Regions from separate parts of the Streptomyces sp. NPDC048473 genome, predicted to be linked through region 3. Evidence: riboswitches for the same ligand, from Rfam matches in the RefSeq annotation. Region 3 holds a riboswitch; each other region holds the start of a gene.
What was found. Region 3 has a riboswitch for cobalamin ahead of ACGFU7_RS03155 (prenyltransferase/squalene oxidase repeat-containing protein). Riboswitches for the same ligand answer to the same signal wherever they lie in the genome.
Positions count from the first base shown of each region.

Region 1: another riboswitch for cobalamin. It lies ahead of ACGFU7_RS00340 (cobalamin biosynthesis protein); the one in region 3 lies ahead of ACGFU7_RS03155 (prenyltransferase/squalene oxidase repeat-containing protein).
Region 2: another riboswitch for cobalamin. It lies ahead of metE (5-methyltetrahydropteroyltriglutamate--homocysteine S-methyltransferase); the one in region 3 lies ahead of ACGFU7_RS03155 (prenyltransferase/squalene oxidase repeat-containing protein).

Region 1 covers NZ_JBICXE010000001.1:60,343-70,039, forward strand. The annotation lists gene ACGFU7_RS00315 (hypothetical protein) at 1-927, opposite strand, end outside; gene ACGFU7_RS00320 (alpha/beta hydrolase) at 1,113-2,240, opposite strand; gene ACGFU7_RS00325 (class II aldolase/adducin family protein) at 2,347-3,030, opposite strand; gene ACGFU7_RS00330 (anion permease) at 3,294-4,559, shown strand; gene ACGFU7_RS00335 (hypothetical protein) at 4,595-4,825, shown strand; cobalamin riboswitch at 4,997-5,129, shown strand; gene ACGFU7_RS00340 (cobalamin biosynthesis protein) at 5,277-6,350, shown strand; gene ACGFU7_RS00345 (cobyric acid synthase) at 6,347-7,864, shown strand; gene cobN (cobaltochelatase subunit CobN) at 7,873-9,697, shown strand, end outside.
Region 2 covers NZ_JBICXE010000023.1:99,286-108,982, forward strand. The annotation lists gene ACGFU7_RS30280 (hypothetical protein) at 1-124, opposite strand, end outside; gene ACGFU7_RS30285 (hypothetical protein) at 84-335, opposite strand; partial or broken gene ACGFU7_RS30290 (family 16 glycosylhydrolase) at 478-1,338, opposite strand; gene metE (5-methyltetrahydropteroyltriglutamate--homocysteine S-methyltransferase) at 1,555-3,885, opposite strand; cobalamin riboswitch at 4,049-4,267, opposite strand; gene ACGFU7_RS30300 (histidine phosphatase family protein) at 4,328-4,921, opposite strand; adenosylcobalamin (AdoCbl) riboswitch at 5,032-5,180, shown strand; gene ACGFU7_RS30305 (CbtB-domain containing protein) at 5,184-5,399, shown strand; gene ACGFU7_RS30310 (CbtA family protein) at 5,428-6,201, shown strand; gene ACGFU7_RS30315 (GNAT family N-acetyltransferase) at 6,315-6,821, opposite strand; gene ACGFU7_RS30320 (SDR family oxidoreductase) at 7,055-7,801, shown strand; gene ACGFU7_RS30325 (SDR family NAD(P)-dependent oxidoreductase) at 7,861-8,751, shown strand; gene ACGFU7_RS30330 (TetR/AcrR family transcriptional regulator) at 8,765-9,493, shown strand; gene ACGFU7_RS30335 (tetratricopeptide repeat protein) at 9,490-9,697, opposite strand, start outside.
Region 3 covers NZ_JBICXE010000001.1:676,838-686,534, forward strand. The annotation lists gene ACGFU7_RS03105 (PH domain-containing protein) at 1-496, opposite strand, end outside; gene ACGFU7_RS03110 (hypothetical protein) at 720-1,172, shown strand; gene ACGFU7_RS03115 (aldo/keto reductase) at 1,214-1,858, opposite strand; gene ACGFU7_RS03120 (helix-turn-helix transcriptional regulator) at 2,018-2,998, opposite strand; gene ACGFU7_RS03125 (DinB family protein) at 3,058-3,609, shown strand; gene ACGFU7_RS03130 (GNAT family N-acetyltransferase) at 3,656-4,282, shown strand; gene ACGFU7_RS03135 (ferredoxin) at 4,310-4,543, opposite strand; gene ACGFU7_RS03140 (aldehyde dehydrogenase) at 4,543-6,003, opposite strand; gene ACGFU7_RS03145 (NUDIX domain-containing protein) at 6,253-6,717, shown strand; gene ACGFU7_RS03150 (MBL fold metallo-hydrolase) at 6,858-7,898, shown strand; cobalamin riboswitch at 7,971-8,104, shown strand; gene ACGFU7_RS03155 (prenyltransferase/squalene oxidase repeat-containing protein) at 8,212-9,486, shown strand; gene ACGFU7_RS03160 (SCO2322 family protein) at 9,483-9,697, shown strand, end outside.

The sequences.
Region 1 (9,697 bases), 620 kb from region 3:
GAGCGCCTCGAAGGCGAGCCCGCGCAGCAGCGCGTCCTCGCCTCGGGCCACGGCGAGGAGCTCGGAGACGGCGCTGCCGACGGGGCGGGCGGCGAGCCAGGCGCGGTATTCCGCGCGGGCCGGGCCGGGGGTGAGGCGTGCGCAGCCGAGCAGCATGTCGGCGGCGGACTGCTCGATGTTCCCGGCCGGACTCTGGGCCGCGACGCAGATCTGTTCCAGCTTGACCCAGACCGCCCAGTTGCCGAGCGGGGTGAGGGTGGCGTGTCCGGCGCCGAGGGTGAGCGCGCCTACGGCGGCCAGTCCCTCCAGGGCCCAGTCGAGAAGGAGGGCGACCAGGGCGGCGGGGTGCGCGGCGGGGGCGGATTCGGCTGGTGCGGGCAGCGCCTGCGGTCCGTACGGCACCTCGCAGCGCTCCTCGTGGAGTTCCGCGACGCGCTGGCCGAGCAGGTCCAGGAGGGCGGGCACGGTGACCGGGCCGGCCGAGAGCTGGAGGAGGGAGAGCACCTGCGGCACGGCCTCGACGGCCTCTGCGACTGCGGTGGACTCGATGCCCTCGGGCGCGGGGTGGACGAGCGACCAGGCGTCGAAGAGCGCCACCCAGCCGCGGAGCACGGCGGAGTCGTCGCGGTCCCAGGCGCGCAGCCGCCAGCCGGGGCGTGCGGTGTCGCCGTGCAGTTCCACGAGACCGGCGAGCCGGGCCCGGTCCCAGCCGTAGCGCACCTGGGCCGGGGACAACTCCAGGGCTGTCGCGGCCCGTTCGAGAGCCTGGGCGGCCAGTGGCGGCGCGCCGGGGACCGCGCCGTCGGCTGCCCAGCGGGCGATCCGTACGGCGTCGGCAAGGGCCGTCCTGGCCTGGCGGGCCAGTTCCGCCCTGGGCGGGGTGCCCTCCGGGGGGCGGGGAGCCGGCCTGGTGCGCCGGGTGGTCACGGCCTTGCGAGCGGTGGCAAGGGGTCGCGGGCGGACAAGTCGCAGCCTGGAGTCGCGCGGGGTACGGGACGTCACGGGGAGCAGTCTTGCCCCTGACGGCCCGAAAGCCCAAACGGAACCCGAATTCGCAGTGGAGGGGGCGGCGGGCGGGGCCCGGAACCAATCGGCCGATCCCTCGCATCAGGTCACATCAGGGGCGTGAGGAAGCGGCGCAGGGCCTCTTCGTAGTGGACCGGGTCGGCATTCCACATCGCCGCGTGCGGAGCCTGCGGTACGGCGCGCAGGGCGACCAGGTCCGGGCGGCGGGCGGCGAGATCGCGGGACGGCTGCCAGGGGGCCAGGGTGTCGTCCGGGCCGTGGAAGATCAGGGTCGGGACATGCAGCGCCGGTGCGAGGGAGCTGTCCAGGAGCCGGGCGCCGTGCAGCCCGGTCTGTCCTTGGGCGGCGCGGACGGCGAGCGGCAGCAGCGCCGTCGGGACACCGCGGGCGACGGCCAGGGCGCGCAGCGTGGTGGCCCAGTCCAGGACCGGGGAGTCGAGGACGAGACCGCAGATCCGGTTGCGGAGCGCGGAGTTGACGGCCGCGTGCAGCGCCATCGAGGCGCCGGTGGACCAGCCGTGCAGGACGACCTTCTCGGCTCCGTACCGCATGGCGAAGCGGATCGCCGCGTCCAGGTCGCGCCATTCGGATTCGCCGAGGTGGGCGAGGCCGTCCGGGGAACGCGGAGCTCCGGCGTCGCCGCGGTAGGCCAGGTCCAGCACGGGCAGACGCAGATCGTGCAGGAACTCCATGACGTTCAGGGGGTGTTCCCTGGTCGTGCCGAGGCCGTGCACGGTGATGACCCAGGTGTCGCGGGGGCCGGGCAGGAACCAGGCGGGCAGGGAGCCGAGTTCGCCGGGGACCTCGACTTCCTTGTGATCGAGGCCGAGGGCCGAGGAGGGATCGCCGCTGTGCAGCTGCGGGGTGATACGGACCTTGGCGCCGGTTTCCAGGCTGCCGCGGTTGACGCGTTCCAGTCTGCGGACGACGGTGTCCGGAGCGTGGTGGGCGTGTTCGATCACCGGCCCCACGACGGCGTGGACGTCGTCGCCCACGAGTCCGTACGTACCGGGCCGCAGGGCGGCGAAGGAGCGGGTCAGGGTGACCTGCCCGGCCGCCGTGGCGTGCACGGTGAGTCTGCGGTCGGCGGGGAGTGGCCGTCCGGACGGCGCCCTGAGAACGGCGTCGCTGGCGTACCGGCCGGCAGCGACCGCTGCCGCACCGACGCCGAGAATCGTGGTGACGGCTGCTGCCGTGACTGTTGCCGGGCGCACGGCTTCAGTGTCGCGGGGTGCGCCACCCCCTGCCAGCGGACGGGGGCCGTCCGGTGCCGGGGCCGGGGCGGACGGATCAGACGGGTCGGCCGACGGGATGTTCGAGTCAAAAGGACCCGCCGGGGTCGGGTCGGTCCGGTTGTCCGTATCCCTTCAGTGCCTCCTGTACATCGCGCAGCTGGGCCGGGGAGAGCAGCGTCGGCGAGTGTCCGGGGACAGAGCTCGCGGTGAGCCAGAGCCGGCAGAGCCATTCCAGCTGGGCGGTCCTGTCGTACGCCTCGTCCAGGGTCGCTCCGTAGGTCACGGTTCCGTGGTTCTGGAGCAGGCAGCCCGTACGGCCCTGCAGAGCGGCGAGCATGTTCTCGGCCAGCTCCTCGGTCCCGTAGCGCGCATAGGCCGCTACCCGGACGGGGCCCCCGAGCATGGCGGCGGCGTAGTGGACCGACGGGACCTCGGGGACCAGGGTGGAGACGGCCGTGGCGTGCACCGCGTGGGTGTGCACGACGGCGGCCGCGTCGCTGCTCCGGTAGACCGCGAGGTGGAGCGGGAGTTCGCTGGTCGGGGCCAGTTCGCCGAGGACGCGGTTGCCTTCCAGATCGACGCCGACGGCGTCTTCGGGGCGGAGCCGGTCGTACGGCACTCCGCTCGGGGTGACCAGGACCGTCCCGCCGACCCGTGCCGACACATTTCCCGAGGTTCCGACGACGAGGCCGTCCGCCGCCGTCCTGCGGGCGGTGGCGACGACACCGTCCCAGGCACGTTCGATCGCGTCCCGCTGCTGATCGCTCATATGGAGATCCTTCCAGTCAAGGAGGCGAACAGGCATGCGATCGGTCGGATAAGTCACAAACCGGAGAAGTTCACAAAAGGGGTGGCGTGGGGCCGAATCGGGCCCGAATCGGCCCCACGCCCGGCCCGCCCCGCCCCGCGGAGGACAAACGGAACGACCCCACCCCGACTTGAGTCACCACAACGCCCTGTCCAGTTCATCTTCCGTTCATTCAGGTTGCCTACGGTCCACGTGCCAATGACGTCGAACGATTGCCTGGGTAAATGGAACACATCACGCTGCTACTCGCGATTGTGATCGTGACAGCTCTAGTGTTCGATTTCACGAACGGTTTCCACGACACCGCCAACGCGATGGCGACCACCATCTCGACCGGCGCACTCAAACCGAAGACAGCGGTGGCCATGTCCGCCGTTCTCAACCTCGTCGGCGCGTTCCTGTCGGTGGAGGTCGCCAAGACGATCTCCGGCGGGATCATCAACGAGGACGGGCTGCGGACAGAAGTCATCTTCGCGGCACTCGTCGGCGCCATCCTGTGGAATCTGCTGACCTGGCTGGTCGGACTTCCGTCCAGCTCCTCGCACGCTCTGTTCGGCGGACTGATCGGCGCAGCGGTGATGTCGGCGGGCTGGTCGTCGGTCAACGGCGGCACCGTCGTCACCAAGGTGCTGCTCCCCGCGCTCGCCGCCCCGATCGTCGCCGGTCTGGCCGCGCTGCTGGCCACCAGACTGACGTACCGGATCAGCGGGAAGATCCGCAACGACGCCCAGGAGAAGGCCACCGCCAAGGGCTACCGCGCCGGTCAGATCGCCTCGGCCGGACTGGTCTCCCTCGCCCACGGCACCAACGACGCGCAGAAGACCATGGGCATCATCACCCTGGCCCTGGTCACCGGTGGCGTCCTGCACCCCGGCTCCAACCCGCCGGTCTGGGTCATCGTCTGTGCCGGTACGGCCATCGCACTCGGCACCTACCTGGGCGGCTGGCGCATCATCCGCACCATGGGCAGCGGCCTCACCGAGCTCAAGCCGCCGCAGGGCTTCGCCGCCCAGACCAGTGCGGCCACGGTCATCCTGGCCTCCTCGCACCTCGGCTTCTCCCTCTCCACCACCCAGTCCTGCTCCGGCGCCGTGATGGGCGCGGGCCTCGGCCGCCGGGGCGGCGTGGTCCGCTGGTCCACCGCCACCCGGATGTTCGTCGCCTGGGGTCTGACCCTGCCGGCCGCGGGACTGGTCGGCGCGGGCGCGGAATTCCTCACCAAGCAGGGCACCTGGGGTGTCGTCGTCGTCGCGGCGCTGCTGATCGCGGGCTCCGGGGCGATCTGGCTGCTGTCGCGCCGCAAGCCGGTCGGCCACGGCGATGTCGCGCCGACGGACGGCGAAGCCGAACCCGCGGGCGTCGTCACCACGGCCATCGCCGCCGTCAGCCCGCCGCCCACCGTGGCCCAGGCAACGGCCCAGGAGCTCAAGACCACCATTCCGGCCCCGGCCGGAACCACCCAGGACCCGGCGCGACCGGCCACCGTCTAGGCCAGCCGCCTCATCAGGCCGTCTAAGGATTCAGCATGAACATCGACTGGGCAGCCCTCGGCTCCGTCTTCGGCGTCTCCCTCGTCGTCACCGTCGCGCTGGTGGGTCTCTTCACCCTGGGCATCGTCGGTCTCTCCAAGCAGCCCGAACCGGCGGCACAGGGCGGCTCCGGCGGCTCGCTGCTGCTGGCCCGTGCCGGCGCGTACGCCTGCTTCGCGCTGTGCGCGGCGGCGGTCGCGTACGGGATCTATCTGATCGTCGCCTGAGCCCTCCCCCGCGCACTCCCCCGACGGACCGGACACATCTCGTGTGTCCGGTCCGTCGTGGTGTGCCCGGCCCGATGTGGGGCTCAGCACACTGCACCGTCGCAGGTCAACGGCAAGTTGACGGGCGTTCGCGGAGCGTGGTGGACTGCCGGAGCCAATTACGGCGACAGCAGAGGAAGTCCGGTGCGAATCCGGCGCGGTCCCGCCACTGTCACCGGGGAGCAGTCCCCCACACCGGAAGTCACGGCACGCGCGAGCGGGTTGGAAGGCCGGGGGAACTGCGGATCCGGAAGCCAGGAGACTCTCGTCGCCGGTCACGTCGAACCAGGGCGCGGACCCTGAGTGAGGACATATCGCCATGCCTGGCTGCCGTGCGTCCGTTGCTGTGGCGCTCTCTACGAGAGCCGCCTCCTGTACGAAGGTCCTTCGAGGCGTAACGGCCGGTTGAGCCGTGCGTGCCGACCGCATTTTCGCGTACGGCGCCACGGCCGGTCTGATCGGCGATCTGCTGCTCGGTGACCCCCGCAGGGGACATCCGGTCGCCGCCTTCGGGCGGGCCGCAGCGGGCGTCGAGCGCCGTCTGTGGCGCGACCACCGCGGGTGGGGCGCGCTGCACACACTCGTCTGCGCCGGAGGCGCCGCGGGTGGTGCCGCGCTGATCACCCGTGCCGTACGCAGCCACCCCGCCGCCTCCGTCGCACTGACCGCGGCCGCCACCTGGTCCGTCGTCGGCGGTACGTCCCTGGGGCGTGAGGCCCGGGCGATCGGCGGCGCTCTGGCCGCCGGTGACATCGAGCTGGCCCGCGAGCGGCTGCCACATCTGTGCGGGCGCGACCCGCAGTCTCTCGACGGGCCGCAGATCGCCCGCGCCGTGGTGGAGTCCGTGGCCGAGAACACCTCGGACGCCGTGGTCGGCGCCCTGGTGTGGGGTGCGCTGGCCGGTGTGCCCGGGCTCGTCGGCTTCCGGGCCGCCAACACCCTCGACGCCATGGTCGGTCACAAGTCGCCCCGGCACCGGCGCTACGGCTGGGCCTCGGCCCGCCTCGACGACCTCGCGGGCTGGCCGGGTGCCCGGCTCACAGCCCTGCTCGCCGTGGCCGCCGGGGGGCGGCCACGTGGAGCGGTACGGGCGTGGCGGGCCGACGCGGCCAAGCATCCGAGCCCCAACGCGGGCCCGGTGGAGGCCTCGTTCGCGGGTGCGCTCGGCGTACGGCTCGGCGGGACCCTCGCGTACGGCGGCCGGGTCGAGCACCGTCCCGTACTCAACGGGGAGACGGGCCGGGCGGTGGAGACCGAGGACATCGAACGCGCGGTACGGCTGTCGCGCCGGGTGAGTGCGCTGACCCTCGGCGTGTGCGTGGCGGGACGACTGGGTGCGGGCCTCGCCGCACGACGGATCGCGGGACGTCGGATCGCAGGACTTCAGACCGCAGGACTTCAGACCGCAGGACTTCAGGCCGCAGGACTTCAGGTCACAGGACTTCAGGTCACAGGACTTCAGGCCGCAGGACGGAGACGGACATGAGCGGCGGGCTGCTGGTCGCCGGGACCACCTCGGACGCGGGCAAGAGTGTTGTCACGGCAGGTATCTGCCGCTGGCTCGTGCGCCGGGGCGTGAAGGTGGCGCCCTTCAAGGCACAGAACATGTCGCTGAATTCGTTCGTCACCCGCGAGGGCGCCGAGATCGGGCGCGCCCAGGCCATGCAGGCCCAGGCCGCCCGGGTCGAGCCGACCGCGCTGATGAACCCGGTCCTGCTCAAGCCCGGCAGCGACCGCTCCAGCCAGGTCGTCCTGATGGGCAGACCGGTGGGCGAGATGAGCGCACGCGGCTACCACGGGGGCAGGCAGGAAGCGCTTCTCTCCACGGTCGTGGACTGTCTGGAGCAGCTTCGGGGCACGTATGACGCAGTGATCTGCGAGGGGGCGGGCAGTCCGGCCGAAATCAATCTGCGGCGCACGGACATCGTGAACATGGGCATCGCACGGGCCGCGCGCTTCCCGGTGGTGGTCGTCGGTGACATCGACCGCGGTGGTGTCTTCGCCTCGTTCTTCGGTACGACGGCGCTGCTCGACGCCGAGGACCAGTCGTTGATCGCGGGATACCTGGTCAACAAGTTCCGCGGCGATGTGTCGCTGCTGGAGCCCGGCCTGGAGATGCTGCGCGGGATCACCGGGCGGCAGACGTACGGGGTGCTGCCCTTCGCCCACGGCCTCGGCATCGACGAGGAGGACGGCCTGCGGGTCTCGCTGCGCGGGGCCGTACGCGAATCGGTCGTCGCGCCGCCGCACGGCGATGACGTACTGCGCGTCGCGGTGTGCGCCGTACCCCTGATGTCGAACTTCACCGATGTGGACGCGCTGGCCGCCGAACCGGGCGTCGTCGTCCGGTTCGTGGACCGCGCCGAGGAACTGGCCGACGCCGACCTCGTCATCGTGCCGGGCACCCGCGGCACCGTGAAGGCGCTGGCCTGGCTGCGCGAGCGCGGCCTCGCCGACGCCCTGGTGCGGCGTGCCGCCGAGGGCCGGCCGGTCCTCGGTATCTGCGGCGGTTTCCAGATCCTCGGCGAACACATCGAGGACGAGGTCGAGTCGAGGGCCGGGCACATCGACGGCCTCGGCCTGCTGCCCGTACGCATCCGCTTCGACCGCGAGAAGACCCTCGCCCGCCCCGTCGGCGAGGCGCTCGGCGCCCCTGTCGAGGGGTACGAGATCCACCACGGCGTCGCGGATGTACGCGGCGGCGAGCCGTTCCTGGACGGCTGCCGGGTCGGCGCCGTGTGGGGCACCCACTGGCACGGCTCGCTGGAGAGCGACGAATTCCGCCGCCGCTTCCTGACCGAGGTCGCGCGGGCCGCCGGCCGGCGCTTCGTCCCCGCCCCCGACACCGGCTTCGCCGCGCTGCGTGAGGAACAGCTCGACCGCCTCGGCGACCTCATCGAAGAACACGCGGACACCGACGCGCTGCTGCGGCTCATCGAGTCGGGCGCACCGTCAGGACTTCCCTTCATCGCCCCCGGAGCACCTGGAGCACGCGCATGAACGCCCCTATGAGCACCGTGCTGTTGCTGTCGACCGCCGACACGGACCTCCTCGCCGCCCGCGCCTCCGGCGCGCCGTACCGGATCGGCAACCCCACCCGCATCGACGCCCACGAGGAACTCCCCGCGCTGATCGAGGGTTCCTCCGTCGCCGTCGTCCGCCTGCTCGGCGGCAAGCGCGCCTGGGAGGACGGGCTGGCCGTCCTCAAGGCGTCCGGCATCCCGACCGTGCTGCTGGGCGGCGAGGCCGTGCCGGACGCGGAGCTGATGGCCGAGTCGTCCGTACCCGCCGGTGTGGTCGCCGAGGCGCTGCGCTACCTCGTGCAGGGCGGCCCCGGAAACCTCGTCGAACTGGCTCGCTTCCTCTCCGACACCGTCCTGCTGACCGGCCACGGCTTCGCCGAGCCGCAGAAGATGCCCGAGTGGGGCCTGCACGGCAGCCGCGAGTTCGTCGAGGGCCGCCCGACCGTCGGCGTGCTGTTCTACCGGGCGCACCAGCTGTCCGGGAACACCTCGTTCGTGGACGTCCTCTGCGACGCGGTCGAGGCGCGCGGCGCCAACGCCCTGCCCGTGTACTGCGGTTCGCTGCGCGGCGCGGACGCGGGTCTCTACGAGCTGCTCGGCAGGGCCGACGCCCTGGTCGCCACCGTGCTCGCGGCAGGCGGCACCCGTGCGTCCGACGCCTCCGCAGGGGGCGACGACGAGGCCTGGGACATCGGCGCGCTCGCCGATCTGAACGTCCCGGTGCTGCAGGGCCTGTGCCTGACCTCCTCGCGCGCCGCGTGGGACGCGTCGGACGCCGCGCTGTCCCCCATGGACGCGGCGATGCAGGTCGCGATCCCCGAGTTCGACGGCCGTCTGATCACCGTCCCGTTCTCCTTCAAGGAGCAGGGCCCCGACGACGTACCGGTGTACCGCGCCGACCCCGAACGGGCCGCGCGCGTCGCCGGAATCGCGGTGCGCCACGCCGTCCTGAAGCACAAGGCGAACGCCGAGAAGAAGCTCGCCCTCGTCTTCACCGCCTACCCGACCAAGCACTCGCGCGTCGGCAACGCCGTCGGCCTGGACACGCCCGCATCGGCGGTACGGGTCCTGGACGCCCTGCGCGACGCCGGTTACGGAGTCGACGGGCACCCCGACAACGGCGACGAGCTCATCCACCGTCTCATCAACGCCGGTGGCCACGACGTGGAGTGGCTGACCGAGGAGCAGCTCGCGGCAGCCCCCGCGCGCGCGGCGCTCGCCGACTACCGGGCCTGGTTCGACAAGCTGGAACCGGGGCTGCGCGACTCGATGCTGGAGCACTGGGGCGAGCCGCCGGGCTCGCTGTACGTGGACGGGGACGACATCGTCCTCGCCTCGCTGCAGTTCGGGAATGTGGTGGTGCTGATCCAGCCGCCGCGCGGCTTCGGCGAGAACCCGATCGCGATCTACCACGACCCGGACATGCCGCCGTCGCACCACTACATGGCGACGTACCGCTGGCTGGAGAACTCCTTCGGCGCGGATGCCGTCGTCCACATGGGCAAGCACGGCACGATGGAGTGGCTGCCGGGCAAGGGTCTTGGCCTGTCCGCCGGTTGCGGCCCCGATGCCGTACTCGGCGAACTGCCGTTGATCTACCCGTTCATCGTCAACGACCCGGGCGAGGGCACCCAGGCCAAGCGGCGTGGGCACGCCACGGTGGTGGACCATCTGGTGCCGCCGATGGCGCGCGCCGACACCTACGGCGACCTGGCCAAGCTGGAGCAGCTGCTCGACGAGTACGCGCTCGTCAGCGATCTCGACCCGACGAAGGCTCCGTCGGTGCGGGCGCAGATCTGGACACTGGTGA
Region 2 (9,697 bases), on a different contig from region 3:
GTGAGACGAACAACAGGGCTGTTTCCAGGCGATGTCGGAGATCTTCCCGGTGGCCGGGGGCGGCGTGCTCGGAGAGCCGGATGTCACCCGCGTCGGGGCCGCGCAGCACCGTGGTGTCGGTCATGGCCCGCACGGCCTCGGCCTCGGTCCGCAGCGTGATGCGGACCGAGGCGGGCGGTGGCGGCCCGCCCGATCCCGCCCTCCGGCAGATGCAGCCTCACCTCCTCGCACGGCACCCGCCAGGGCGCGACCCAGCCGGGTCCGTGGTGCAACGACACCGCTCCACGGAAACGCAGTACGGGATCGTCCCCGGCCACGACACGTTTCGCCGACATTCCGCCACCTCCCGAGTCGGTCGACGTCCTCGGTGGGTGCGGGGCACCGCAACCAGTCGTTGCGGATGCTGGGACCAGGACTCACCGGCACGGCCGAGGGCCCCGGCGCGGCGGGGCGGGGCGGTCAGGCCGGCGGCTGAAGGTTGCTGGTGGTGACCCGCACATGGTCGACGACGAGTTGCTGCGGGAAGGAGGTGCTGCCGTCGGGGTCGCCCGGCCAGTAGCCGCCGACCGCGAGGTTGAGGATCAGGAAGAAGGGCTTGTTGAACACCCACGTGTTGCCGCCGAGATCGGCGGGTGTGCGGCGCTGATAGACGTTGCCGTCCACCGACCAGGTCACCGAGTCGGGGGCCCAGTCGACGGCGAAGGTGTGGAAGTCATCGGCGAACGTCTGCCCGCCCGGCAGGGTGTACGCGGCACCGATCCCCCCGGAGCCGGAGTAACCGGGGCCGTGCAACGTGCCGTGGACCGTGGACGGTTCGAAGCCGACGTTCTCCATGACGTCGATCTCGCCCGAATTGGGCCAGCCGACCTGACCGATGTCGTCGCCCAGCATCCAGAAGGCGGGCCACATGCCCTGACCGCGCGGCACCTTCATCCGGGCCTCGACGTGTCCGTATGTCTGGGTGAACTTTCCGGATGTGTTCATCCGTGCTGAGGTGTACTCGCAAGTTCCGTACCAGCACTGGTAGTTGTTCGGATTCTCCCTGCGTGCGGTGATGACGAGGTGGCCCTGGCCGTCGAGTGCGGCGTTGTTGTTCCCTGCCGTGTAGTACTGCCGTTCGTGGTTGTTGACGTTGTCGCCGGTCTCGATCTGCCACTTGCCGCCGTCGACGCCGGAGCCCGCGGGGCCGTCGAAATCGTCGGTGAACGTCGCTGCCGCCGCTGTGGCCCGCGGTTCGGGCAGAGGCACCCCGGCCGCGAGACCGGAGGAGGCCGAGACGAGGGCGAGCGCGGAGAGTGCGGACACCAGGAGGCGTCGCGTGAGGTGGGGGGAGGTCATGGGGGGTCCTTCCCGTGCGGGATGGCATGTGTCGTCATGTATATGACAAGCACTCGCCGTGGGGGAGCGGGGAGAGGGTTTGGTTCTGTATGCGATTTAAGAAGTGAACCAACACCGTGTCAAGACTCTGGTACGGACCATACTTCTTGCATCCACCCGGCGATTGGGCGGCCGGGACGGGCGCCCGCGCGGACACCCGTCCCGGCCGCGGCGCGATCAGTGCGCGGTTGTCGTACCGGGCAGAGCTGCCCGCACCTCGGCGGCCGCCGAGACCAGGTTCTCCAGCGAGGTGCGGACTTCCGGCCAGCCCCGGGTCTTCAGACCGCAGTCGGGATTGACCCACAGCCGTTCGGCGGGAATCGCTTCGAGCCCCTTACGCAGCAGAGCCGCCGCCTCGTCGGCGCTCGGTACCCGTGGGGAGTGGATGTCGTACACGCCGGGACCGACCTCCCGCGGGTAGCCCGCCGAGGCCAGCTCGTCGGCCACCTGCATATGGGAGCGCGCCGCCTCCAGGCTGATCACATCGGCATCCAGGTCGTCGATGGCCCTGAGGATGTCCCCGAACTCCGCGTAGCACATATGCGTATGAATCTGGGTCCGGGGGCGTACGCCACTGGTGGCCAGCCGGAACGACTCGGTGGCCCAGGCCAGATACCCGGCGCGATCGACGGCCCGCAGTGGCAGCGTCTCGCGCAGCGCGGGTTCGTCCACCTGGATGACCGAACTGCCCGCCGTCTCAAGGTCGTTCACCTCGTCCCGCAGTGCGAGGGCGACCTGGCGCGCGGTCTCGCCGAGCGGCTGGTCGTCTCGGACGAAGGACCAGGCGAGCATGGTGACAGGACCGGTCAGCATGCCCTTGACCGGACGGGCGGTGAGCGACTGCGCGTACGCCGTCCAGCGCACCGTCATCGGCTCCGGGCGGGAGATGTCCCCGGCCAGGATCGGCGGCCGGACATACCGGGTGCCGTACGACTGGACCCAGCCGTGCCGGGTGGCGAGGTAGCCGGTGAGCTGTTCGGCGAAGTACTGCACCATGTCGTTGCGTTCGGGTTCGCCGTGCACCAGCACATCGAGGCCCGCCGTCTCCTGGAACGCGAGCACCTCCTGGATCTCTGCCTCGATGCGCTTGTCGTACGTGACGGTGTCGATGCGTCCGGCCCGCAGATCTGCGCGTGCGGTGCGCAGCTGGGTCGTCTGCGGGAACGAACCGATCGTGGTCGTGGGCAGCAACGGAAGCCGCAGACGCTCGCGTTGGGCCACTGCCCGCTGGGGATACGACGCTTCGCGGCGCCCGTCGGACTCCGTGACGGCCGCGGCCCGTGCCCGGACCGCCGGGTCATGGGTGATCGCCGAACCGGCCCGCGAGGCCAGATCGGCACGGTTCGCGGCGAGTTCGGCGGCGATCGCGTCCGTACCCTGTGCGAGGCCCCGAGCCAGGGTGGCGATCTCGACGGACTTCTGCCGGGCGAAGGACAGCCAGCGCGCCACCTGCGGGTCGATGTCACGCTCGGCGGTCGCGTCGAGGGGGACGTGCAGCAGGGAGCAGGAGGCCGCCACATCGACGCGGCCGGCGAGGCCGAGCAGGGTGCCGAGCGTGGTGAGAGACTGCTGGTAGTCGTTGATCCATACGTTGCGCCCGTCGACGACCCCGGCGACCAGCCGCCTGCCCGGCAGACCGCCGACCGCGGCGAGATCCCGCAGATTGGCGGCTGCCGGACCGGTGAAGTCGAGCGCGAGCCCGTCGACCGGCGCCTTCGCCAGCACGGCGAGGGCCTCACCGAGCCGGTCGAAGTAGGAGGCGACGAGGAGCTTGGGCCGGTCGGCGAGCGCACCCAGGTCGCGGTAGGCGCGCGCGGCGGCGTTCAGCTCCGCCGGAGTGCGGTCCTGCACCAGGGCGGGCTCGTCGAGCTGCACCCACCGGGCACCGGCCGCATGCAGATCGGCCAGCACCTCGGCGTACACCGGCAGCAGCCGGTCGAGCAGCGTCAGCGGCTCGAAGTCGGCGGCGACGCCCGGAGCGGGCTTGGCCAGCAGCAGATAGGTCACCGGACCGACGAGCACCGGCCGAGGGCTGAGCCCGAGCGCCAGCGCTTCCTCGAACTCCGCGACCTGCTTGGTGGAATCGGCGGCGAAAACGGTGTCGGGGCCGAGCTCCGGCACCAGGTAGTGGTAGTTCGTGTCGAACCACTTGGTCATTTCGAGCGGCGCCACGTCCTGCGTACCGCGCGCCATCGCGAAATAGCCGTCCAGCCCGTCGGTTTCGACGGCTTCGCGATGCCTGACCGGTACGGCACCGACCATCACGCTGGTGTCCAGCACATGGTCGTAGTACGAGAAGTCGCCGGTCGGGACCTCGTGGATGCCGTCGTCGGCGAGCCGGCGCCAGTTGGCGCGGCGGAGGTCTGCGGCGGTCTCCCGGAGTGCGGCTGCGGTGACGCGGCCCTTCCAGTACCCCTCGACGGCCTTCTTCAGCTCCCGGTCGCCCCCTTGGCGGGGATAGCCGTACACGGTGGCCCGGGTTGCCGCGGCTGCGGACTTGCTGGTCACGGAACTCTCCTTCGCGAGCGTGTGTCCTGATACGACCCCGGGACGTATCGAAGGCGCGAAGGGATGACGGACCGGGCGGAACCGCAACGCCGTACCGGCGCGCATGCCCTGCCCGATATGTACGCCGACCCGCCCACGAGGTCACCGAGATCACCGTGTGCGTCCGACGCGCACGGGCAGTGGCAGGTCTTCGGACTCGCGGGCACATCTCGTGTACGAGACACCTACTGGCCGTCGCTTCCCGAACCCGTATCGGGTCCAGTGCTTGATGACGGCGGTCGTTCCCACTCACCGCTGCGGGGCAGTCCCGGATTCCCACCGGGTTCCCTCTTGCGACGCGCCTGTCTGGCGGACAGGGCGAACCAGCTGCACCACCACAGTAGGCGCTGACCGGCGGCGGCGGCACCTCAGTTGTTCATGCAGTGTGGGCCACGGGAGTACGTCAGTCCCCCGGAGCGGGGGACAGCGGCTGCCCACAGCGCAGGTTCCACCGCCCGGACCGGCCGCTGAGCCCGGTCAGTGTCAGCGGGGCGACGTCCAGCCGCCAGAATGCCTCCGTCGGCAGAGCGAGCGCCCGTACGATCACCGCCCGCACCACCGCAGGCTCGACGACCCCCAGCACACGGCCGCCCTCCTCGCCGTACAGGGACTCCACGGACTCCAGCCAGCGGCCGGCCCGGGCGCAGAACTCCAGCAACGATTCGCCGCCGTGCGGAGCCGCCGAAGGATCGGTCATCCAGGCCGAAACCGCCTCCGGCTCACTCCCGCTCACCTCCGCCAGCCGCTGCCCGCTCCACCGGCCCATGTCCCAGCCACGGAGCGTGAGTTCGGGCTCTGCACGCAACCCCAACACGTCGGCGGTCCCCGCGCACCGCTCGGACGGCCCGCACATATACCGGTCCGCCGCGGGCACCGCCGCCGCAGCGGCCCGGGCCCACCGAGCCCCGACCGCGTCGAGCGGCGCATCGCCGTCGAAGCGGGCCTCGCGCAGCGCGGCGTTGAGCGCTGGTGAGATCAACATCACCTGTACCGTCATGACCGGGTCAACTCCCTGAACTATGGCCCCTCCAGTGCGCCCACCATGGCATCCGGGCGTTCCGGCCCCGCCGACGGCACCATGGCCGCGCCCGCTCCCAGGCGGTATGGTCGCGACGAACATGACGAAGGTGTGACGGAAGTCCGGTGAGAATCCGGCACGGTCGCGCCACTGTGAACCCGTACCCGTACGGGAAGTCAGACCCGGCACCTTCGTCTCAGGCACCACGATCGGGACGCGTGTTCCCTCAGGAGGTTCTGTCATGGCACAGATTGCTGCCCCCGCCACCGCCGTACCGGCGATCACCCCCATCTCCCTGAAGGCCATTGCCCCTTGGGCGGTCTTCTTCGGCATCCTCATGCTCGTACTGCTGTACTTCGTCGGTGCCGAGCAGGGCGCCACCGCGGTCATCTCCGGCGAAGGTGTCCACGAGTGGGTCCACGACGGCCGCCACCTCCTCGGTTTCCCCTGCCACTGACGTACCGTCCGATCCAGGGGAAATCCTCATGAACTCCATATCTGTCAGAGCTCTGCTCGTCCGCGGCATGCTGGCCGGCCTCGCCGCGGGCGCGCTCGCTCTGGTCGTCGCCTACTTCCTCGGCGAGTCCCGGGTGGACGCGGCCATCGCTCTCGAAGAGGCGCACAGCCATGACCACGGCGGCGGCGAGGAACTCGTCAGCCGTACCATGCAGTCCACCGCCGGCCTTGCCACCGGTGTGCTCGTCTTCGGCGTGGCGATCGGCGGCATCGCCGCGCTCGTCTTCTGTTACGCCCTCGGCCGGATCGGCAGATTCGGCCCGCGGGCCACGGCCGCCCTGATCGCGGGCGCGGCCCTGCTGACGGTGTACATCGTGCCGTTCCTGAAGTACCCGGCCAACCCGCCGGCCGTCGGCAACCCCGACACCATCGGCCAACGCACCGCCCTGTTCTTCCTGATGGTCGCCCTCAGCGTGCTGTTGGCCGTCGCCGCCGTCATCCTCGGCAAGCGGCTGGCTCCCCGCCTGGGCACCTGGAACGCGACGATCGCCGCATCCGCCGCCTACGTCCTCGTGATCGGGCTCGCGTACGCGTTCCTGCCCTCGTTCAACGAGGTCGGAAAGGACTTCCCGGCCGGCCTGCTGTGGGAGTTCCGCCTGGCCACGCTCGCCGTGCAGGCCACTCTCTGGATCACCTTCGGCCTCGTCTTCGGCTGGCTGACGGAACGGCTTCTCGTGCCGAGGGCCGACTCCGTCAGGACCGGAAACGGCGCGGCGAACCGGGCAGCCACCGCGGCCGGCTGACCGACGCACCGCTGCCCAACAGAAGACATCGGAACCCGCCGGGAGCTTCCCGGCGGGTTCCGTCGTCCTGCCCTGCGCAGTCCCGCCCGGAGGGATGAGCGGCTGCGGGCTCTCTACTCCTCGGCCTGCCGGCTCCAGTCGATCCGGTAGTGCTTCAGCAGCGCGTCCTCCTTCACCAGGCGCATGCCGACGGCTGTCATGACGTGCTGGGAGGCGAGGTTGTCCAGGTCGGTGTCGCCGTGCACGCAGCTCACACCCTGGTCGCGGGCGAACAGGAGCAGTGCGCGCAGCGCCTCGGTGGCGTAACCCATTCCCTGCGCCGAGGGCACGAGGCCGTAGCCGATCGTGACGTGCCCGTTCTCGTCCGGAGCGCCATGGAATCCCAGGCCGCCGATCACCTCTCCGTCCTCGCGGCGGCGTATTTCGTACGAACCGAAGGGGCTGGGATCACCTGTCGTCGCGCATGTGCCGAGGAAGCGCTCGGCCGCGGCCATCTCGCCGGGGGACGGGTATCCGGGCGCCCAGTGGGCACCGTCTCCCGGCTTGCCCGCCATCACCTGCAAGGCATCGGAGGCGCGCATCAGGCGGAGGAGGAGGCGGGGAGTCTCAAGGTCGGTCATGACCGACCGAAGTATCACGCGGGGCGGGTGGAAGGCATCCGGATTGTCCGACGGGAGCGTCCGAAGCGGGGCGGGGACTCTGGTGGGGCCCTGCTGAGGCCTTGCAGGGCCCGGGGTAGCGCTGAACGTAGCGCTGTTACGCGAGAAAGGTAGCATCGATACTGCGTTGGTGTTAGCGTTGCTCTCGTCCGGTTACGGAATCCACCGGCCCACCTGAAACAGGGAGCACCGTCATGAGCGAGCAGAAAACCACCACGTGCCGGGTGGCGATCGTCACCGGAGGATCCCGGGGCATCGGCCGCGAGAGCGCCGAGCGACTGGCGTCCGAGGGATTCGCCGTCGTCATCAATTACGCGGGCAACCAGGCCGAGGCCGAGTCGGCGGTTGCGGCGATCACCGCGGCGGGCGGGCAGGCCATCGCCTTCCGCGCCGACGTGGCCGACGAGGTCGCGGTCTCGGCACTCTTCGACACGGCCGAGGAGACCTTCGGCGGAGTCGACGTGGTCGTGCACGCGGCCGGCGTCATGACGCTGGCGCCGCTGGTCGACACCGATCTGGACGCGTTGGACCGGATGCACCGCACCAACATCCGCGGGACGTTCGTCGTCGACCAGCAGGCGGCCCGCCGCCTGCGCAAGGGCGGGGCGATCATCAACTTCTCCAGCTCCGTGCTGTCGCTGGCCATGCCCGGCTACAGCGCCTACGCCGCCACCAAGGGCGCCGTCGAGGCCATGACCCTGATCCTGGCCCGTGAGCTGCGCGGGCGGGACATCACGGTCAACGCCGTGGCCCCCGGACCGACCGCCACCGCCCTGTTCCTGGACGGCAAGGACGAGCAGACCATCGCGAAGCTGGCCGGTCAGGCACCGCTGGAACGGCTGGGCACCCCGCAGGACATCGCCGAGGTGATCTCCTTCCTCGCCGGTCCGGCCCGCTGGGTCAACGGCCAGGTGCTGCGCGCCAACGGCGGCATCGTCTGAGCCGCCGCCACGACACGGCCCCGCCCACCCCACTTTCCGCACACCCCAGGAGGACAGCCATGAGCAGGACCATCGTGATCACAGGGGCGGGCTCCGGCTTCGGAGCGCTGGCCGCACGCGCACTGGCCGCTGCCGGACACACCGTCTACGCGGCCATGCGCAACACCACCACGCGCAATGCCGACCGGGTCGCCGAAGCGGCGCGGTACGCCGCCGAGCACGGCGTGGACCTGCGTACCGTCGAACTCGACGTGCTCTCCCAGGAGTCCGCCGACGCCGCCATCGCCACGATCCTGTCCGAAGCCGGCCGCCTCGATGTGATCATCCACAACGCCGGGCACATGGTCACCGGCCCCACGGAGGCATTCACCCCCGAGGAGCTGGCAGCGGTCTACGACACCAACGTGCTCGGCACCCAACGCGTCAACCGCGCGGCCCTGCCGCACCTGCGGGCCCAGGAGAACGGCCTGGTCCTGTGGATCGGCTCCACCTCCACCAAGGGCGGCACCCCGCCCTACCTGGCCCCCTACTTCGCCGCCAAGGCCGCCATGGATGCTCTCGCCGTCTCGTACGCGGCCGAGCTCGCCCGCTTCAACATCGAGACCAGCATCGTCGTGCCCGGCTCCTTCACCTCGGGGACCAATCATTTCGTCACCGGCGGGCACCCCGCCGACCAAACGGTCGTCCCGGACTACGAGGAGCGCTACGAGGGTCTGATGGACCAGGTCTCCCAGCGCCTGGCCGCGCTGGCGCCGGCCGATGCGGATGTGTCCCAGGTCGCGGACGCGATCGTGGCCGTCGTCGAAACCGAGCACGGCAAGCGCCCTTTCCGCGTCCATGTGGACCCGGCGGACGACGGCAGTGAGGCCGTGAGCGCCGTCGCCGACCGGATCCGCGCCGAGTTCCTCACCCGGATCGGCCTCGACGATCTCCTGACCCCTCACGCTTGATAGCGTCCGTGCGATGAGCACACGAGCACGAATCCTGGAAGTGGCGGCGCGCCTGGTCGCGGAGTCCCCGAACGGGGACATCTCCACCCGGGCCGTGTGCGAGGCCGCGCAGGTGGGGGCTCCGGCGCTCTACCGCCACTTCGGTGACAAGGAAGGCCTGCTGTCCGCGGTGGTGGACCATGGCTTCGACAAGTACCTTGCGACGAAGCGGCAGCGCGGCGAGAGCGTGGACCCCGTCGAGGATCTGCGCAACGGCTGGGACAGCCACGTCGAGTTCGCCCTGCAGAACCCCAATCTGTACCGGCTGATGAATTCGCCGGCCATGCGTACCCCGCCGGCCGCGGCTCTGGAGTCCCACCGGATTCTCACCAGGGACCTGGAACGGGCCGCGGCTGTGGGCAAGCTGCGCCTGGCGCCCGAACTGGCCGCGCAGATGGTGATGTCGGCCAATGTGGGCGTGGCGCTGATGCTCGTCGCCCGCCCCGCGACCTTCAGCGACGCGGGCATGTCACGGCGGGTACGCGACGCCGTGCACGCGGCGGTCTTCACCCCGGACGTGACCGCCGCCTCGGCCGACGCGGGCGGCACGAGGGCCGGCGTGTCCGAGGCCCACGTGCCGTCCACCGCGGCCCGGCTGAACGCGCTGCTGCGGCAGTCGCCGGATCCGGCACTCAGTGCGGCCGAGGGCACCCTCCTGACGGAATGGCTGGACCGCCTGTCGAACGCCCCGGGCGGGCGTTAAAGCCCTGCCCGGTCCGCATCGGAGCCGAAGTCCCCGGAGAACGCCGCAGCCATTCGCAGATGGCCGGTCGCCTCCGCGCTCCGCCCCTGGCGCTCAAGCGTGCGGCCGAGCATCAGCCGCGCGTAGTGCTCCACCGGATCGCGCTCCAGAACCGCCCGCAGCTCCGTCTCGGCCCTGCCGAGCCGAGCCGAGTGGTAGTAGGCC
Region 3 (9,697 bases):
GCCCGGCGGTGCGGTACGAGACGACGGGGATGTGGTTCGACTCCGGGGCTCCGTAACGGCGGTGCAGCGCGCGGAGCGCGTCCAGTTTCGCGTCGAAGTCCGGGTCGTCGGAGGACCAGCCCTGCGGCAGGGGCAGGAGCCGCTTGTGTCCGTCGCGCAGCACCAGGATGACGCGCCGGACATCCTGGATCCGGGAGTTGTTCGCGTACTTCAGGCGTACGCGCAGGTCGGCGACGTCGCGCCACGGCACACTACGGCGGCGCAGCAGCGTCCGGGAGTGCAGGCCGTACGCGTCGGCGCTCACCTGGGCGGTGACCGCGCGGAGCGACGCGATGCCCACCAGCGCGGGAAGCAGGCCGACGCCCAGCCACACGTCCAGGCCCGAGTACGCCATGCGCACCACGGCCAGGCTCACCCCGGCCGCACCGAGTCCGACGAAGGACCACAGGGTGCGCCTCCGGAGGGGACGGCAAGTCACTTCCCGGACATCGGTCATGCGTGGAATCCTGCCATCGGCCGGGCCGCACTTGCTTGTGCAGTATCCGGCAGCTTCCTGGCCCGCAACACTGCCGACTGCCTACGCGGTGAAGCCCCGATGCGACTGGTGGAGAACCATATGTGCGGGGGCCGCGTCATCCGGAATCCACGGTGCCTGACATTCGGCTTGTTTTGCGTTTGTTCACGTTGGTGTGCGAGAGGGAGCGTGGCACCCTTGGGCGGTGCTGCTCACGGATCACGAACATCGCATCGAATTACGCCCGCTGCGCTACCGGTTCCCGGCGGTCATCGGCGACCGGTTCGACGACAACTGGCTGGTCGTCGGAGGTGAGGTGACCACGCCCGAGGCCAGTTGGTCCTTCGACGACCCATGCCTGCTGGCCGAAGAGGCACGCCAGATCTCGCCGTGGCTGCGCGCCGCCGGCGGAGAGACTCTGACGGGCACGCTGCCGGATCTCTCCTTCCTTGAGCCCGTTCTGTCCTTCAGTCATGCCGCGGGGCGCCGTGGTGTCGGGGCAGTCCGAGTACACCTCAGCTACGAGGCAGCACCCGCCTGGCGGTCGGGCGGCAAGAGCTCGGACGAGTGCGTGATCGAGATCAGGGCCACTGCTGAAGAACTGCGCCGGGCAGCGGACGAATGGGACCGCTGCCTGGCGCCGTTCCCGTCCCGCTGACCCGTCCGCCGAGCCGAGTCGGAGATTCACGGGAACACCCCTCAGGTCGCGTCGAGTTCGGCGAACTCCGCATCGGTGAGCTTCAGGTCGGCCGCTGCCGCCGAGTCACGAATGGTGGCCGGCCGGGACGACCCCGAAATCGGGACGACGACGGGGGACTTGGCCAACTCCCATGCCAGACACACTTTCTGCGGGCTGACCTCGCGTTCCTCGGCGATCCGGGCGAACGCGGCGTACGAGGAACCCAGGCCCCCTGCCCGGGAGATGCCCGAATCGGCGTACGGCACATTCGGGTCCGGCACGTGCAACTGGTAGAGCCCGAGGGCGTCCACACCCAATCGCTTGAGCGAGCCCTCGCACGCCTCCCGCAGGGTCGCGGGATCCCCGTTGAAGGACCATGCACCGTCGGCTTCGCGTGCCGCTCCGCCCTTCGTGCCGACCAGCACCTCGGAGGTGTCTGCGCCGTACGCCGCGAGCGCCCGGGCGATCAGCGACTCGTTGTGTCCGGTCTCGGAGGAGTTCAGGCAGTACGACATGGCCGTGTCGATGAACGTGATCCCGGCGTCGAGCGCGGCGTGGATGGTCGCGACCGCGCGCTCCTCATCCGGCCGCCCTTCGATGGACAGTGGCATCCCACCGAGCCCGATGGCGCTGACCACGGCGCTGCCGATGCGGCGGTTGTGCATGTCTGTCCCCCCTTGGGGTGTCGCGGTGCGAGGCCCGCGACTTCACGCCTCCGGGCTCATCTCCACCGCCGTTCCACAGACAGGGCCCGGCACGTACGCATTACGCGCCCACCCCGCCCCTGGACCGCCTCGACGACCTCGGGCCACTGCCGGACGGCATCACCGGCCGCGGCCTTCCTCGACCGGCCGGGTGGCGGCCTGGAGAAGCCGTCGTCCGAGAACGTGGATGGCTTCTCGTAGTTCACGTGGCCCGGCAATGCGGAACGGCGCCTTGATCGCTGTGAGTTGTTCGGCGTACCAGTCCGGTTCGTCGGTGGTGGCGACGAGGCGGGTGTGGTCCGCGTCGATTGCCTCCAGGCGACCCAGGTTCCGCGGGATCCACCCGGCGACCGTGGTGGCGGGAGCATCGATGAAGACCTCCACCTCGTGCTTCCACCCTTCGGCAAGGTGTTCTTCGAGTGTCCCCACCGGGTCGGGATCAGCCGGCGGGGTGAACGTGTCGTCAAGAACGTCGACTGCGGTAACCCGGTCCACCCGGAGGACTCGTCTGGCGTTCTTCGTGTGCGACCAGCACAGGAGATACCACCGGCCATGACGCACGACGACGGCCCACGGATCGACTTCCATCACCCGTTCCTCTGCGTGACCCATGCGGTATCCGAGTCGCAGCCGGCGACGCGAGGCACAGGACTGAACGAGGACGGCCGTGGTTTCGGGGCTCGGTCTCGCGGCGCCGGGATCCGGACCTCGTGCGCTCACCCGCCGGACGGCGTCGGCCGGCTCGGCGACCGGCTCGGGAAGAACGCGGATGATCTTGCCGAGCGCGTTCTCCACCGGGTCGGTCGTGTCGGCCGCGCCGTGACGCCCCTCCAGTACGGCCATCACGAGCCCAAGGGCCTCGGGAGTGGTGAACATCAGCGGCGGAAGCCGAAGACCACGACCGACGCGGTAACCCCCGTAGGGGCCCCGCGTGGACTCGATCGGGACACCGGCCTCCCGCAGGATGCCGACGTACCGGCGGGCCGCCCGCCCCGAGACACCGAGCCTGTCGGCCAACCGGTCCGCCGTGATGCCGGGGCTGTTCTGGATCAGCTCAAGAACCAGGAGCGTCCGAGCGGTCGGGCTCGCGTCGGGCACCATCAGCAATCACTCCAGATTCCGGAAGTAGATCGTCCGGAATAGACCGTACCGTGCGGACCATGAGTGACAACAACGAGTCAGTTCTCGCTGAACCTCCCGTCGCGGGCGACGAGACCGCCACCCTCCTGGGCTCCCTGGAGCGCCAGCGCGCAACGCTGGCGTGGAAGTGTGGAGGACTGGACGCGGCCGGCCTGAGGGCGACGGTCGGCGCCTCGTCGATCACCCTGGGCGGGCTGCTCAAGCACCTGGCCCTCGTCGAGGACGACTATTTCTCCGGGCGGCTGTTCGGGCGTGAGCCGGGGGCCCCGTGGAACATGGTGGACTGGGACGCCGACCCCGACTGGGAGTGGCGCTCGGCCGCCGAAGACACCCCCGAGCAGCTCTATGCGCTGTGGCAGGACACCGTGGCCCGCTCCCGCTCCCTGGTCGCGGAGGCGCTGGCCGACGGCGGCCTGGACCAACTCGCCCGGCGTATCCGGCCCGGCGGCCGGGCGCCCAGCCTGCGGCGCATCCTGATCGACATGGTCGAGGAGTACGCGCGGCATGTCGGCCATGCCGACCTCATCCGGGAGTCGGTGGACGGGCTCGTCGGAGAGGACCCGCCGCGGTGACGTTCATATCTCCCGGACAGGCCGACTCAGGAGCGACATGGTTGCGATGACGCCAGGCACGACCCAGCAGGTCACAGATGACCAGATCTCGATCGTCCCCGCCAACGAAGCCTCATGGGACGACCTGCAGGCGATCTTCGGCACAACGGACCATCCGTCCAAGTGCCAGTGTCAGCGCTTCAAGATCCGGGACTCCCGGTGGCGCTCGGTCTCCGTCGACGAACGCGCCGAGCGGCTGCGCGAGCAGACCGGTTGTGGCGGTGCGGGTGCTCCTTCGACGAGCGGCCTCGTCGCCTGTCTCGATGACGAGCCGGTCGGGTGGTGCGCAGTCGAGCCCCGAACGTCCTGCCCACGCCTGCTCCGTGCCCGCGTCCCCTGGACCGGCCGGGACGAGGACAGGACCGACGACGGCGTCTGGGCCGTGACCTGTTTCGTCACCCGCAAGGGCTTCCGCCACCGCGGCATCACCTACGTGCTCGCACGCGCCACGGTCGATTTCGCGCGCGAGCGCGGCGCTCGCGCGCTGGAGGCGTACCCGATGATCACCAAGCCGGGACTGGAGATCACTTGGGGAGAACTCCACGTCGGCAGCCGCAATGTATTCGCCGACGCGGGGTTCGCCGAGGTGAACAGGCCCACACTCAGGCGGGTCGTCATGCGGATCGGCTTCTGACCGTCACCCTCCCGCCTGCTCCTCCCTCTACTCCTCCGGTGGGAAGACGACCTCCCCCGAGTCGATCAGCGTGATCGTGATCGCCTCGACCGGGCATCCCTCGGCCGCGGCGAGGACTTTCTCGTTGGCGTCGGTCTCCGGGGCTGCCGGGTGGGACTGCCGGGCGGAATCCAGCGCGAATCCGCCCGGGGCGTGGTGCACGCACATCCCGGAGCCGATGCAGACCCCGCGGTCGATCTCCACGGCCCAACGGTCCCCCATCACGCCCCCTCGTATCCGGCCGGCAGATGGATCATCTTGTGCTCGAAGTACTCGGCGTATCCCTCGGGGCCGAACTCCCGCCCCAGACCGGAGTTCTTGTAGCCGCCGAACGGGCCGAGCATGTCGAGGCTGAAGGTGTTCACGCTGTACGTGCCCGTCCTGACCCGGCGGGCGATGTCGATGCCGCGTTCGGTGTCGGCGGTCCAGACGCTGCCGCTGAGGCCGTAGTCGGAGTCGTTGGCGATCCGTACGGCCTCGGCCTCGTCGCCGTACGGCAGGAGGCAGATGACGGGGCCGAAGATCTCCTCGCGGGCGATGCGCATGGAGTTGTCGACGTCGCCGAAGAGGGTCGGCTCGACGTACCAGCCCCGCTCCTGGGACGCCGGACGGCCGCCGCCGGTAAGGATCTTGGCGCCCTCGTCCTGGCCGATCCGGATGTAGTCGAGTGAGCGCCGCTGCTGGCGCTGCGCGACGAGGGGGCCGAGTTCGGTGGCGGGATCGAGCGGGTCGCCGACCTTCAGCGCACCCGCTGCGGCGGCGAACGCCTCGGCCATCTCGTCGTAGCGGGAGCGCGGGAGGAGGATGCGGGTCTGGGCGACGCACGCCTGGCCGTTGATCATCCAGGCGAAGGGGACGATGCCCGCGACGGCCGCGTCCAGATCGGCGTCGGGGAGGATCACGGCGGCGGACTTCCCGCCCAGCTCCAGCGTGACCCGGGTGAGGTTGCGGGAGGCGACCTCCATCACCCGGCGCCCCGCGGCCACGGACCCGGTGAACGACACCTTGTCGACGCCCGGATGCCCGACCAGGTACTCGCTGACCTCACGGTCGGCCGGAAGGATCGACAGCACCCCCTCCGGCAACCCGGCCCCGGCGGCGATCTCGGCCAGGATGTAGGCGTCCAGCGGGGATTCGGGTGAGACCTTGAGCACGGCGGAGCAGCCGGCCAGCAGCGCGGGCGCGAGCTTGGCGGCGGCGGTGAACTGCGGAACGTTCCACGGCACCACGGCCGCGACCACCCCCACCGGCTCCCGGCGCACCAGCAACGGCCCGAGAACCCCGTCCCGCCGCTCTTCGTACGGGAAGGTGCGGGCGACGGTGATCGCCGCGTCCCACACCATCATCGCGGCGAGCGCCTGCACCATGATGCTGGACGTGTACGGGGTGCCGTTCTCCGAGCTGATGACCCGGGCGATCTCCTCGTACCGTACGGCGAACGCGTCCTTGATCCGGCTGATCACCGCGATCCGCTCGTCCACGGCCATCCGCGCCCAGGGCCCCTCGTCGAACGCCCGCCGAGCGGCGGCGACGGCCCGGTCCACATCCCCCTCGCAGGCGTGCGGCACCCGGCCGATGACCTGTTCGGTGTGCGGAGAGATGACCTCGATGACATCCCGGCCCAGCGGATCGACCAACTCCCCGCCGATGAACAGTTTTCCGTGTTCGACAAGCTCGGTCATGGCTGCTGCCTCCCGCGACCCGGCACGATACCTGACTCTGTGTCAGAACTGATACCAGTTCCAGTTCCAGGAGTCCACGGCTGCGACAGCGTCCGCCCGGGTCACCAGCGGATCGGTTCCCCATCGCCTCCAGCACACGCAGGGCAGGGACGCCGCCCAGAGCGGTCGCATCGCGAACAGCCGCCATACCCACGGCAGTCGCCACACCAGATCGAACGGTGCCCCGAGCACAGACCGCAGTACAACGCGATCGGGCGCTCCTGCGACGACCCGAACGCACCGGAGCCCAGCAGCCTGGTCGTGGCCGCTTCCGCCGTGGTGACGGACGAGGCGGGACGGATCCTGTTGCAGCGACGGCGGGACAACGGCCTCCGGGCCCTGCCGGGTGGGGGCATGGACCTGACCGACTCGCTGCCCGGCACTGCCGTTCGGGAGGTCAAGGAGGAGACCGGGCTCGATGTGGAGATCACCGGCCTCGCCGGTACCTGCACGGGCCCGAAACACGTCATCGCCTACAGCGACGGGGAGGTGCGCCGTCAGTTCGCCGTGGTGTTCACGGCGCACATCGTGGGCGGCGAACCGGGCATCTCCGACGAGTCGACGGACCCCCGCTTCGCCGGCCCCGAGGAATTGGACGCGCTGCCCATGCATCACACCCAGCGGCTGAGGCTCGAACACTTCCGGGAGCGCCGGGCGACGCAGTATCCGGGGTGAGCTCCCAACTCCTCAGGCGCACTTGATAGATAGTCGACTGGGGCTACTACTGAAACAAGTTCTCGTTACAGTGGGCGCGGTGCACCGCACAGTCGTACGTCCGGTGCGCCGACCAGGCCGCGGAGAGAGATGGGGAGCCCATGACGCAGGTGACCGACCACGGCGGGGGCGTACACAGCATCAAGGTCCCCATCCCGGACAATCCGCTCGGCCACACCCTTGTGCATGTCCTCGACACCGATCGCGGGCCGGTCCTGATCGACACGGGCTGGGACGATCCGGAGGCGTGGGACACGCTCACCGCCGGGCTCGCCGCCGTCGGTGTGGGTGTCGGCGACATCCACGGTGTGGTCATCACCCACCATCACCCCGATCACCACGGTCTCTCCGGGCAGGTGCGCGAGGCGTCCGGGGCCTGGATCGCCATGCATGCGGCGGACACCGCGATCGTGCGCCGGACCCGTGAGTCCCGGCCGGGCACCTGGCTGACGTATCTCTCGGCGAAGCTCACCGCGGTCGGTGCGCCCGAGGAGCATCTCGCGCCGTTGCGGGCCGCCGCGGCCAAGGGGGGCCGGATGCGCACCCTGCCCGGACTGCGGGCCGCGCTTCCGGACCGGGAGATCGTTCCCGGCGAACTCCTCGGTCTGGCGGGCCGCAGACTGCGGGCCATCTGGACGCCGGGGCACACGCCCGGCCATGTCTGCCTGCATCTGGAGGAGGAGCATCCGGGGAATCTGCCCGGTCGGGGCCGGCTCTTCTCCGGGGATCATCTGCTGCCGGGGATCAGCCCTCACATCGGGCTGTACGAGGACCCGGACGACGCCACGGTCACCGACCCCCTCGGCGACTACCTCGACTCGCTGGAGCGCATCGGCAGGCTCGGGGTCGCGGAAGTGCTGCCCGCCCATCAGTACGCGTTCGCGGATGCCGCCGGGCGCGTACGGGAGCTCCTGGACCATCACGAGGAGCGGCTGACCGGGCTGCTCGGGCTGCTGGCCACCCCGCTGACGCCGTGGGAGCTGGCCGAGCGGATGGAGTGGAACCGGCCCTGGGAGCAGATCCCGCACAGCTCGCGGAACATCGCCGTCTCGGAGGCCGAGGCCCATCTGCGGCGCCTGGTGAAGCTGGGGCGCGCGGAGGCGGTGGCGGGGAGCGAGCCGGTGACGTACGTCGCAGTGTGACGGGGGCTCTCGCCCCGGTGGGCGGGAGAATGGGGGCCGGCGCTCCTCCCCACCCCGGTCCGGGAAAACCGCGTCCCGGTAGAGTGGGCGAGTCGTCATCATGCCCGTTCAGGGGGAAGCCGGTGCAAATCCGGCACTGACCACGCAGCCGTGAACCGTCGGGAGACGGTGAGTCGGAATGCCCTGTCCGCGGTCGTGACCGGCTCGCACCACCGGAACCCCGGTGGTCGGCACCGTCGAGGTATACGGAGCCGGAGCCTGGTGCGTGAGCGTGCCTGTGCCCGGATCCCCCGCAGGAGAGGCCCCGCCCGCCATGACCGTACGCCGCAGCGCAGCAACGCTCGCCGCCACCGCCACCATGCTCTGTGCGGCCGCTGCCCCGGTCGCGGTCGCAGCGCCGTCCCCGTCGCCCTCACCGTCCGTCGCACTGCCTTCCGGGCTGTACGGCACGAAGGACCCCACGTACGACGGTGTCTGGCGGCAGTCGCTGGCCTTCCTCGCCCAGCGGCTCGAGGGTGTCACGCCCGCCACGAAGTCGGTGGACTGGCTGATCGCCCAGCAGTGCGCCAACGGCGCCTACGCTTTGTACCGGCCCGACGTCTCCCAGCCGTGCACCGGGAAGACCATGCTGGACACCAACGCCACCGCGGCCGCCGCCCAGGCACTCGTCGAGGTGGGCGGGCACCGGGACATCGTGAACAACTCGGTGCGCTGGCTGAAGTCCGTGCAGAACGAGGACGGCGGCTGGGGCTACACCGCGGGCGGGGCCAGTGACGCCAACTCCACCTCGCTGGTGATCGGCGCCCTCGCCCGGCAGGGCCAGCGGATGGCGGACATCACGACCCCGGGCGGCAAGACCCCCTACGACGCGCTGCTGGGGCTCGCGATCCCGTGCGGCGGCAAGGACGGCGGCGCCTTCGCCTACCAGCCCGACAAGGCCGGCAAGCTCGCCGCCAACGCGGACGCCACCGCGGCCGCCGTGCTCGGCACGATGGGCAAGGCCCTGGCCGTCGGGGACAACGCCGCGGTCAAGGCGCCCAGCTGCCACCCGGGGTCCGGGCTCACGCCCGAGCAGACCGCACAGAACGGCGCCCACTTCCTCGCGGACACCCTCGCGACCAGCGGTCATCTCGACCTGGCGCCGATGCCCGGCGCCACCGACTCCACCCCGCAGCCCGACTTCGGCAACACCGCGGACGCGGCCGTCGCGCTGTCCGCCGCGGGCCACCAGGACAAGGCTGCCAAGGCCGTGGCCTGGCTGAAGAAGAATTCCGGGGCCTGGGCCGAGCAGAACGGTCCCGCCGCCTACGCGCAGCTGGTCCTGGCCGCGCACGCGGCCGGCGCCGACGCCCGCGACTTCGGCGGCGTCAACCTGGTCGACAAACTGAACGCGACCGGTCCCGCCCCCGCGGCCATCATGACGCCCGACCCGTCCGCCGACACCGGGTACGTGGCCACGGAGAAGGACCAGGTCCACAGCGGGGACGACGTGATCGGCGGCGTGTGGTGGTACGTCGGCATCGGCCTCGTCGTCGGTGCGGGCGCCGGCTTCCTGATCAGCGGCCGCCGGAAGAACCAGCAGCTGTGAGGCGGGCCAAAAGGGCCGCCGCTCTGCTGGTGGTCCTGGGCGCCGTCCTGGCCGTGCTCGGCGCGGGGACGGCCCAGGCGGCCGGGTACCGGTACTGGTCGTTCTGGGAGGGCTCCGCCACCGGCTGGACGTACGCCACCCAGGGCCCGTCCCTGGTCCGGCCGGACGACGGCGCGGTGCAGGGCTTCCGGTTCTCGGTGAGCGAGGACTC